3 regions of the Alkalihalophilus pseudofirmus genome follow, and region 3 is predicted to be linked to each of the others. Evidence: riboswitches for the same ligand, from Rfam matches in the RefSeq annotation. Region 3 holds a riboswitch; each other region holds the start of a gene.

The links. A riboswitch is a leader RNA that binds a small molecule or an ion and turns the genes downstream of it on or off. The one in region 3 is predicted to bind S-adenosylmethionine.
Region 1: linked by a shared signal. The riboswitch ahead of PQ478_RS03475 (pyridoxal phosphate-dependent aminotransferase) and the one ahead of PQ478_RS18455 (methionine ABC transporter ATP-binding protein) in region 3 are both predicted to bind S-adenosylmethionine.
Region 2: linked by a shared signal. The riboswitch ahead of PQ478_RS06830 (2,3-diketo-5-methylthiopentyl-1-phosphate enolase) and the one ahead of PQ478_RS18455 (methionine ABC transporter ATP-binding protein) in region 3 are both predicted to bind S-adenosylmethionine.

The regions. Positions count from the first base shown of each region.
Region 1 is NZ_CP117835.1:671,001-674,278, reverse strand. Features, by position in the region: gene PQ478_RS03480 (manganese catalase family protein) at 1-464, opposite strand, end outside; gene PQ478_RS03475 (pyridoxal phosphate-dependent aminotransferase) at 536-1,714, opposite strand; SAM riboswitch class I at 1,812-1,915, opposite strand; gene nfsA (oxygen-insensitive NADPH nitroreductase) at 2,010-2,762, opposite strand; gene PQ478_RS03465 (DUF418 domain-containing protein) at 2,904-3,278, shown strand, end outside.
Region 2 is NZ_CP117835.1:1,324,143-1,327,420, reverse strand. Features, by position in the region: gene PQ478_RS06835 (2-hydroxy-3-keto-5-methylthiopentenyl-1-phosphate phosphatase) at 1-402, opposite strand, end outside; gene PQ478_RS06830 (2,3-diketo-5-methylthiopentyl-1-phosphate enolase) at 399-1,613, opposite strand; SAM riboswitch class I at 1,690-1,793, opposite strand; SAM riboswitch class I at 2,024-2,214, shown strand; gene mtnK (S-methyl-5-thioribose kinase) at 2,290-3,278, shown strand, end outside.
Region 3 is NZ_CP117835.1:3,490,176-3,493,453, forward strand. Features, by position in the region: gene PQ478_RS18445 (MetQ/NlpA family ABC transporter substrate-binding protein) at 1-53, opposite strand, end outside; gene PQ478_RS18450 (methionine ABC transporter permease) at 67-735, opposite strand; gene PQ478_RS18455 (methionine ABC transporter ATP-binding protein) at 728-1,753, opposite strand; SAM riboswitch class I at 1,929-2,041, opposite strand; gene PQ478_RS18460 (MFS transporter) at 2,113-3,278, opposite strand, start outside.

The DNA.
Region 1 (3,278 bases), 1.3 Mb from region 3:
GTTCTCGCTCCGCACTCTAAGAAGAAATTGTGTAATAAATCAAGGATTAAGTTGCCGCTGTTAAAAACATAGTCTCCTCTCCACGATCCTCCCATTGAGTCCATTGGGTAAGACGTTTGTGCCGTTTGAATAAAATGGGCTGTATTCCGCTTGTCAGTAGCTGCCTGCATCGGTGCAATATTCGGGTCTCCTGGGAATGTCGTCCCTTCAATCATTAAGTTAATCGTGTTTGAGACCAGTTCAACATGACCAAGCTCTTCAGCTGTAATACTAGCGACTAAATCAAAAAACGGTTTCAGCTTCTTTTTGTTCCGGAAGTTAAATGACTGAAATAAGTAGTTATTTAACGTCGACATCTCCCCAAATTTCCCGCCAAGAAGTTCCTGTACAGCAGCAGCGGCATTGGCATCAGGAGCCTTTGGCTTAGGGAGTTCAATAGCTAAGCGATTATAGCGAGTAAACAAAACAATCCCTCCTATTTCACATATAGTAACTCTATATGTTTTATGTGAGAGATTGTTTGTCTTATTACCTTTTATTTGTCAAAGAGCCGAAGAGCCCCGATACGCTCCATTGCCTCTCTTAATGTGTCTTCATCTGCAAGCAGCCCTATGCGAACATATCCTTCTCCGTATTTACCAAACCCGACCCCAGGAGCGACCACAACTCTTGCTTCTTTAAGAAGAATATCGGCAAATTCTTCTGATGTATAGTCTTTTGGGACAGGGAACCATGCAAAGAACGAACCAAGCGGCGCTTCTGCTTCCCACCCTGCTTTATGTGCTGCTTCAACTAGTACGTTACGGCGGGCCTCATATGTGGCTACAAGATCCTCTACACACTGTTGCTCTGATAAGAGCGCATGAGCAGCCGCTTCTTGAATCCCTCCAAAAATACTGCAAAATAAGTGATCCTGAAGCTTTTCAATTGCACTCACCACGCTTTTGTTTCCAACAACAAACCCGACTCTCCAACCTGCCATATTGTATGTTTTGGATAACGTCATCACTTCTACACCAACATCTTTTGCTCCTTTTAATTGCAAGAAGCTAAGAGGTTTCTTTCCTTCAAAACCAATCGCCCCATAAGCAAAATCATGAACAATACATAGATCATGCTTTTGGCCAAGTTCAATTGCATCTTGAAACAAAGCTGGTGTAGCAATCGCGCCAGTTGGGTTATTAGGGTAATTCAAGAACATTAATTTAGCCTGTTCAAGTGTTTCTTCTTTAAGTGTTGTAAAGTCGGGATGAAAATCCAATTCTTGTAACAGAGGCATCATGTGCATCTTTGCTCCGGCAAGCTCAACCCCTGACCAGTAATCAGGGTATCCAGGATCTGGTACGAGGGCAAGATCTTCAGGATCTAACAAGCACTGACTAAGCTCAATTAGACCTGTTTTAGCCCCGCCCAGTACAGCCACTTCTGTTTGTGCATCTATTTCTACTCCGTATTCACGATGGTAATATTCAGCGACAGCTTCCTTTAGAAACGTATGGCCTGCAAAAGGAGCATATTTATGATGCATTGGATTGTCAGCTGCTTCTTTTAATTTCTCAACGATATGTGCAGGTGTCGGCTGATCCGGATTGCCTTGCCCGAGATTAATCACATCATCACTATGTCTCTTCACTTCATTCACCTTTTTAACGAGTTTTGCAAAAAATTGACTTGGGAGCCTCTCCATAGCTCTAGATGATTCAAATGTTTTCATGTTTGTCACCTCTATATTTTCTACCTATTTATTAACTAAAAAATAAAAAAAGAGCCTTTCCATATTCTGAAAAGGCTCTTGTCTGAATAAGACAATTCGCTTATCTTTCAGAATACAATGATTCTGCAGGAAGGAGCACCTTTCCTTGCGGCGGTTGCTGGACGTCGTCGGGCCTGTTCCCTCGGTCACTCTGGATAAGTGATGATTATTCATTTTGTCTAACACTCTGTGAAAGCGCTACACATTATGTATTTACTCTTTATGAATGAGAGTTTACAGAATTGTTAACGATTTGTCAATCTTTTGTGTCAGAATGTAAAAATCCTTGATTTTTTAGAAACTGGTCGAGATGTGCACGCTTTGGTGTAGAGTGGTGAGCTGCCATCATCTCAGTCCACGTAGTTTTCCTTGTTCCGTTTGTCCGCTCTGAATAATATTGCTTCATTTCTTCATCATATTGATCAAGAGATGATGTGATTTGATCGTGTTGATAGGTCTCATAATGAACAGCACCAGCCTTTGGCAGCCGTGGCTTTTGAGCAGGGTTTTGATCAGGATAACCGATACATAATCCCATTACAGGAAATGTATAATCAGGAAGATCGAGAAGCTCACTTACTTGGTCCGGAAGGTTTCGAATGCCGCCGATCATCACTCCGCCAAGACCATAGGACCTTGCAGCAATAAGCATATTTTCAGCTACAAGGGCTGCATCAACTGCTCCTACAAGAACTTGTTCGATGCCTCTAACTTCAAGAGGAGCCCCATGTTTGTCGCTAGCCTTTTTTAGACGGTTATAATCTGCACAAATGACGAAAAATACTGGGCAATCAGCGACATACTTCTGGCTGCCGCACAGCTCACTTAATGTATCTTTTTTCTGCTGATCTGTGACGACAACAATACTGTAAGCTTGAACGTGATGGGAAGTAGGCGCCCACCTGCCGGACTCGATGATTTCCTCTATCATCCCTTTACTTACTTTTTCACTAGTAAAGGCACGAATCGAACGGTGGCTTTGCAAGAGCTCTGTCATTTCATTTTTCATAAGAATCACCCTTTTTTCTGATTTATTAAATAGTTTACATGATCTATTTAGCTGGAGAAAGAATTGTGTCTTGTGAGAGTAATAGAAATATTTTACAATGAGTAAGTTACTATGATTCCAATTTTACACAGGAGGTTTGAGATGAACACACGAGCTACCTCAATCCAAGACAATGAACGGATTGCCTCCCTTGATATGATGCGCGGGCTCGCATTACTCGGGATTTTACTTGCTAACAGCCTGCATTTTCAATACGGTCTTTTCTTGATTCCAGGGCTGCATGATTATTACCCATTAGGTACAATTGACCGAGTTGCTGAGAGTGCGACCTTATTCTTTGCCACAGCAAGCTTTTATACCTTATTTTCATTTTTATTCGGTTACGGGATGGCCCTTTTGAAAGAGAGGCTTGAACAACGCGAACTCCGATTTGGAACCGTATATTATAGAAGAATGTTCATTCTGCTTTTCGCTGGGTTAGCCCATTACCTTTTGATTTGGGATGGAGATATTCTG
Region 2 (3,278 bases), 1.9 Mb from region 3:
CCATTTAATCAGGATTTTCTCACCTGAAAAATCGGCTTTATTACAATAGATCTGCTCTAAAGGCACATCAAATTCTGCAAGCATTGGATAAACAAAAAAATCAACGCCTCCGCTCACTATGTAAAACGGGATATCGTTTTCATTCGCATAAGTTAACAGGGAAGCAAAACCATCCCGATAGTGTGCGTTCTCCCTGAGAAACTCAAGCATGTCTTGCTTTTTAGAAGAGGGAATATAGGAGAATAATTTCCCGACACCTTCTTGTATCGTAATGGTTTGATTTAAAATCTGATCTTTGATCTCTTCCCATTCAGGAGGGGCAAACTGCTTCATTAGAGCAATAATGTTGTCTGATTCTGTAATGGTCCCGTCAAAGTCACAGAAAATAATCGGTTTCTTCATACTTTTACGAGCCCCCACGTATCTAGTGCCTTTCTCAAGTTTAAACTTGATTCCGCCTTCTCTTCTAATGTCTGGCCAGAAAGAACACCATCTATAGCTTCTCTAAAAGCCGCACCGCCTGCGCTCGCTCCATCTGGATGACCATGAATGCCTCCGCCTGCATTAATGACAGTATCAATTCCAAAATCTTCAATTAATTGCGCTGTCATACCTGGGTGAATGCCTGCTGATGGGACAGGAAATGCTTGCGCGTATGGCTCATCTGCTGTTCGCAAAGCTTGAGCGATTTGTAATGTTTCTTGTTTAGGCATCGCTACACTGCCATAAGGTGACGGGAATAAGACTAGGTCTGCACCAACCATACGTAGTAATTTCCCTAAAAGTAATGGATTGCTCACCCCGTATCTAGTAGAAGAGGTTATAGCCCCTGAAAAGGCTGGATGTGCTAAGATCGGCACATCAATTTCCGGGTCTTCTCTTAACCCTTGAAGAACATCGAGTCCGTATGTAAATACGTTAAACAGTAAGGCCGGTGCTCCGAGTTCAATCGCTGTTTTTGCCCGCTCTTTCAACTCAAATGTCTTTCCCGTTAAATTCACAGCATATAAAGGCCGATTTCCAGTTTCTTCTGCTGCTTCAGCAATCGCCGCAAGCCCAACCGGAACTCTTTGTTCAAGTGGAGTTAATTCATTTTCAAATAGAATTTCATCGTCTTTCACTAAATCAACCCCGCCTAACGCTTGATGAAGCATTTGCTCATGAAGCGAGTCGAGTGACCTTCCAATAGCTGCCTTAAATATACTCATCACCAATGGACGATCATAAGCACCTGTTAATTCTCTCACCCCTTGAATACCAAAACGCGGTCCTTTGAAATGGCGTTGAATTTCATTGCTGAAATGTAGATCGATCAGTTTGATTGAGCCATCTAAAGATAGTTTGCCAAAGGTCGTTGTAAGAATAGCCGGCAGATCAAAGCTGTAGTTAGCAGCAGGAAAAGAAATACTAATTAACCCTCTTCTGACTCCATCTGCCGATTCCTCAATTTCCCTCACTTCAACAACCTCACCTTTATGAGCAAGCAGTTGTGCTTTTTCAAGTTCTGGCAGATCCGTCCATGAACCAACCGTTAATCCTATTGCAATTTTTTCTGCTTTTTTTTCAAATTCACCATTTTGATCATGAACTAAATACTGAGCGATAACTGTCATTTTTAGACCCCCTGCATGAATAGTAAACAAAAAAACCTCTTCCTAAAGAGGGAGAGGTTTGTATAGTTTAAGCTCCCTCTTATCTATCAGCTAATAATCGCTGCAAGAATTAGCACCGTGTTTTTCAAACCGGTTGCCGGGCTTCACTGGGCTTGTCCCTCCGCCTGCTCTTGATAAGAGATTGGTATAAAATTATAATTAAACTTACTTAAATTTTAAAAATTCCAGCCAAATAAACTGAACAATCAATTTATTGTTACTATCATGACAGCTACTAAGTTAACTTGTCAATAATTATTTTATTCAAATTTGAAAATTATTTATTTTAAAAAAATATTGACGAAATGGAGTTACTTGTTTTATAGTTTTCATCAAGTGATCTTACAATTTTCCAAAAACTTCATATTCCACTCTTATTACGAGTAGGCTGAGGGAATTGGCCCTATGACGCCCAGCAACCGACCTTTCTAATGTTTGATTTCATTGGTTTAAATCAATAGGTTTAAATCAATAGGTTTGAATCAAATGTTTTGAATCAAATGTTTTGAATCAACCAAAGGCACGGTGCTACATCCAACAGACTTTGTCTGAGAGATAAGAGAGATGCGATCATACATCCACCTCTTTTCGATCAGAAAAGAGGTTTTTTATTTTTATTATTTTAGGAGATGATCTAATGAGTACAAGCATTGCCACGGCAAGTTATGAACCATTAACAGAAGAAACGGCTATCGCCTACATCGAAAAGCTTAATCAGAAGCTCGGCCTCTTCCCTGCACCTTCTCTTCTTCTATGCAAAGAGATTGGTGATGGTAATCTTAATTATGTATTTCACTTGAGCGACTCACTAAGCGGACAATCTCTCATTATCAAACAAGCACTACCTTATGCAAAAGTGGTAGGGGAAAGCTGGCCCCTCACTTTAAGACGAGCAAAAATTGAAGCAGAAGCCTTACAAAAAGCTGCAGAAACTGTCCCATCATTGGTTCCTAACGTGATACATACTGATGATGACTTAGCTATCACTATCATGGAAGATTTATCTGACTATACTATCTTAAGAAAAGGACTAATTGATGGTGAGACCTACCCTAATCTTGGCAGGCATATTGGGACATATCTAGCAAAAACGATCTTTCATTCCTCTCCTTTTGGTGAAAGCCAGCAAGAGATAAAAGAAATCTCAGTTAGATTTACAAATCCTGAGCTTTGTAAAATCACAGAAGATCTCGTGTTCACAGATCCTTTCTTTGATCATGATACAAATAACTTCGAAGATCATTTGAAAGATACTGTGATTGAACTATGGAAAAACGAAGAGCTTAAGCTAGAAGCTGCCAAACTCAAATATACATTTCTTACAAAATCAGAAGCTCTCATTCACGGGGATCTCCACACAGGGAGTGTGTTTGTAACTGCAGAAGAAACAAAAGTGATTGATCCGGAATTTGCTTTTTTTGGTCCTGCTGGCTTTGATTTAGGTTTATTTATTGCTAATATACTGTTAAATACCATCTCAAAAACGGCTATAGATGAACAGCAGCATTCTGACCTGTATCTAATTATCATTGAAACCATAGAAGTATTTAAAGAAGAATATAAAAAGCTATGGCAAAACCACCATGTAGAAGCTTTTATACAAACAGAAGGCTACGTCGATTATAT
Region 3 (3,278 bases):
ACTAATGATACAGACAATGCTGCAGCTGCTACTACGCTTAAAAACTTTTTCATCTCTCTTTTCCCCCTACCGTTTATCTGTTTTATTTGTAAAATAATCACCAATCCACTGGATCACAAAAACGACCAATAGAATTGCGATTGTTGCTACCAAAGTAATCTCGCTGTTATTGCGCTGGAATCCTTCTAGGTACGCGAAATGGCCCAGACCGCCTGCACCAATGACCCCTGCCATCGCTGTATAGCTGACAAGTGCAATCGCTGTAACGGTGATTCCAGAAATAAGTGCTGGCAAGGATTCAGGAATTAAAACTTTCCGAATGATTGTCCAGTTGCTCGCTCCCATTGATTGTGACGCTTCAATAACCCCTTTATCGATCTCACGCAGGGCAATCTCCACCATACGCGCATAGAACGGGGCAGCTCCAATGATTAATGCAGGAAGCGCTGCATTTGCCCCAAGCATCGAACCTGTCAGGGCCCTTGTAAATGGAATTAATAAAACAATTAATATGATAAATGGGATTGATCTAAAAATATTAACGATAAAGCTTGCCACCACGTTAACAAGATAATTCTCCCATAGATTCCCTTTGGCTGTCAGATAAAGAACTAATCCTAAAATGAGGCCAAGTACAAATGTAGCAAAGACAGAAATAGACGTCATATAGAGCGTTTCAATCGTCGCATCCCATAAGCGGTCCCATTTCACATCAGCTAAAAATTGATCATTCATACGTGATCACCTCCACTTCCACTTTCTTGCTGCGGATAAAGGCAATCGCGCGCTCGACTTCATCAGTCTCTCCATGTAAAGCAACAAATAACGTCCCGTATGACCCTTCTTGGATCTTCGTGATCTTTCCTTGCACAATATTTACTTCAATATCAAATGAGCGAATCAGCTGCGTAATTAATGGGCTTTCCGCCTCTTCACCGACGAAGGTTAACTGAACAATTTTACCTTCAGGGTGATCTGCGAGTAATTGCTTAATCGCATCTGTCGTTTCTTCAGGCTCTGTAATTTGCTTAACAAATTCCTTCGTCATCTCTTCTTTTGGCTTACGGAATACTTCTAGCACCGGTCCCTGCTCAACTACTTTACCGGCTTCCATCACAGCCACTTGATGACAAATTTTACGAATGACGTGCATTTCATGTGTGATCAGCACGATCGTTAAGCCTAACTTTTGATTAATATCAACGAGCAAGTCCAAAATCGAATCTGTCGTCTTAGGATCTAGTGCGGATGTTGCTTCATCACATAACAGCACCTTAGGATTGTTAGCAAGCGCACGTGCAATACCGACACGCTGTTTTTGTCCGCCGCTCAATTGCGATGGATAGCTGTCTCCGCGTCCTTTAAGCCCTACTAGCTCAATTAACTCATTCACCCGTTGTTCACGTTTGGCTTTTGGCACACCTGCAATTTCAAGAGGAAACGCGATATTATCTCGCACCGTACGCGACCAAAGCAAATTAAAATGCTGGAAAATCATCCCGATTTCTTGACGGGCTTTTCTTAATTCTTTTGTTGAGAGTGCTGAAAGCTTTTTGCCAGCTACAACAACCTCTCCTTCTGTTGGACGCTCAAGCATATTTAACATACGAATTAACGTACTTTTACCTGCGCCGCTATATCCAATCACACCGAATATCTCCCCCTCGCCGATATTTAAATCAACGCCATCGACGGCATGAACGGTGCCATTCTTCGTTTCAAATCGTTTACGAATCGATCGAAGTGAAATCATTAATTACTCCCTACTTTCTCTATAAATCCCAAACCACGTTATAAGCTTTACTGAAGTTATTTAGTAAAGCATGAAAGGATGAGGATCTCCTAACTCTAACGTACGACAAACTCATACACAATAAAAAAGCCCTTCTGTTTATGATGAACAGAAAGGCGTAAATTCATTATCCCTTCTCTCATCTACCAAAGCTCATGCTTTGCAGGAATTAGCACCTTCTAGGTCAACATATGACTTAGTGGTTGCTGGGTTTCATCGGGCCAGTCCCTCCACCTCTCGCGATAAGAGATATAAAGTTGTTGTCGTTCGCTTTTACATGAATGCATCATAGCACGCGGGTTTTTTAGCTGTCAACGATTTTATGCCGAAACATTTGAAGAAGATATTTCCGTTGCTTTTTTCTCCCTAAATACTAGAAAAAAGTAGACCGAACCGATGAGATAAAGGCTTGCTGTGATCGTGAATACATACGCATACCCGTAGTAGGAACCATGAATCATTACAAGGGTAGTTGAAACAGGACCCATTACCGCCCAGCCAAGCTGGAACACCATCTGGCCCACTGAGTTAGCAAGACCTTTCATCGAGTCATCTACCTTCCGCATCATCAATGCCATCTGGATTGGATTCCCTGCATTCATTAATGCCTGCCTAAATAAGAAACCTATAACAGCAACCCACAATATTTCTGTGTAGGCAGTTAATAGAAGAAACGGCAAGGAGGACAGCTGCAAAATGACCACCGCTTTTACTTCACCCACTCTTCGCACGACACTTGGACCGATCATTAGCGCAATCGCCGTCATTGCCTGGCCTAAAGAGAGAATAATACCGACAACCGAATAACTTACATCAAAGCGGTCGGTAAAATAGAGATTCAGGTAAGGGATAACGAGACCAGATCCAAAGCCAATCAATAAGTTAGCTACAGCGAAAAGTCCGATCACTTTCAGACTGGAACGATGTGTCGTAAATAACTTCCCTAGAGAGCTTGCTCCTGTTTTCTCTTTGCGGACTTTTTGTTCCTCACGAATCTTTAAAATTGGAATTAACGCTATAAAAAATAATGCTGCCCCAAACAACAAGGTGATTCGTACACTTGTTAACATGGCGAGGCCAAATACATTATGAAATAAATCAGACATCGTCCCGCCTAATGTGTTTCCGATTACGTTTGCTACCATAATAAGAGCAAAGTTAAAGCTGAACAGGTGCACCCGTTCTTTTTCAGATGAATTTTCCGCAAGGAGTGGAATAGAAGATACTTGGATAAACGCCATAAAAAGTCCTGTCATAAAAGCAGTTGCTAATAGAAGTGTTTCAGCTGTCAGCACCCCTCTTAGTAAAAGACTGACGGCTGCAAAAACGGCTCCAAACAAGATGACTTTTTTTCGGCCGATCTTATCACTCAACAAGCCAGCAGGCAAAAGTGCAATCGCACTAGCCATAGCCTGCATCGCAATGACTCTGCCGTTGACTTGATCAACATAGCCTAACTCACGTATATAATAATTATAAATGACCA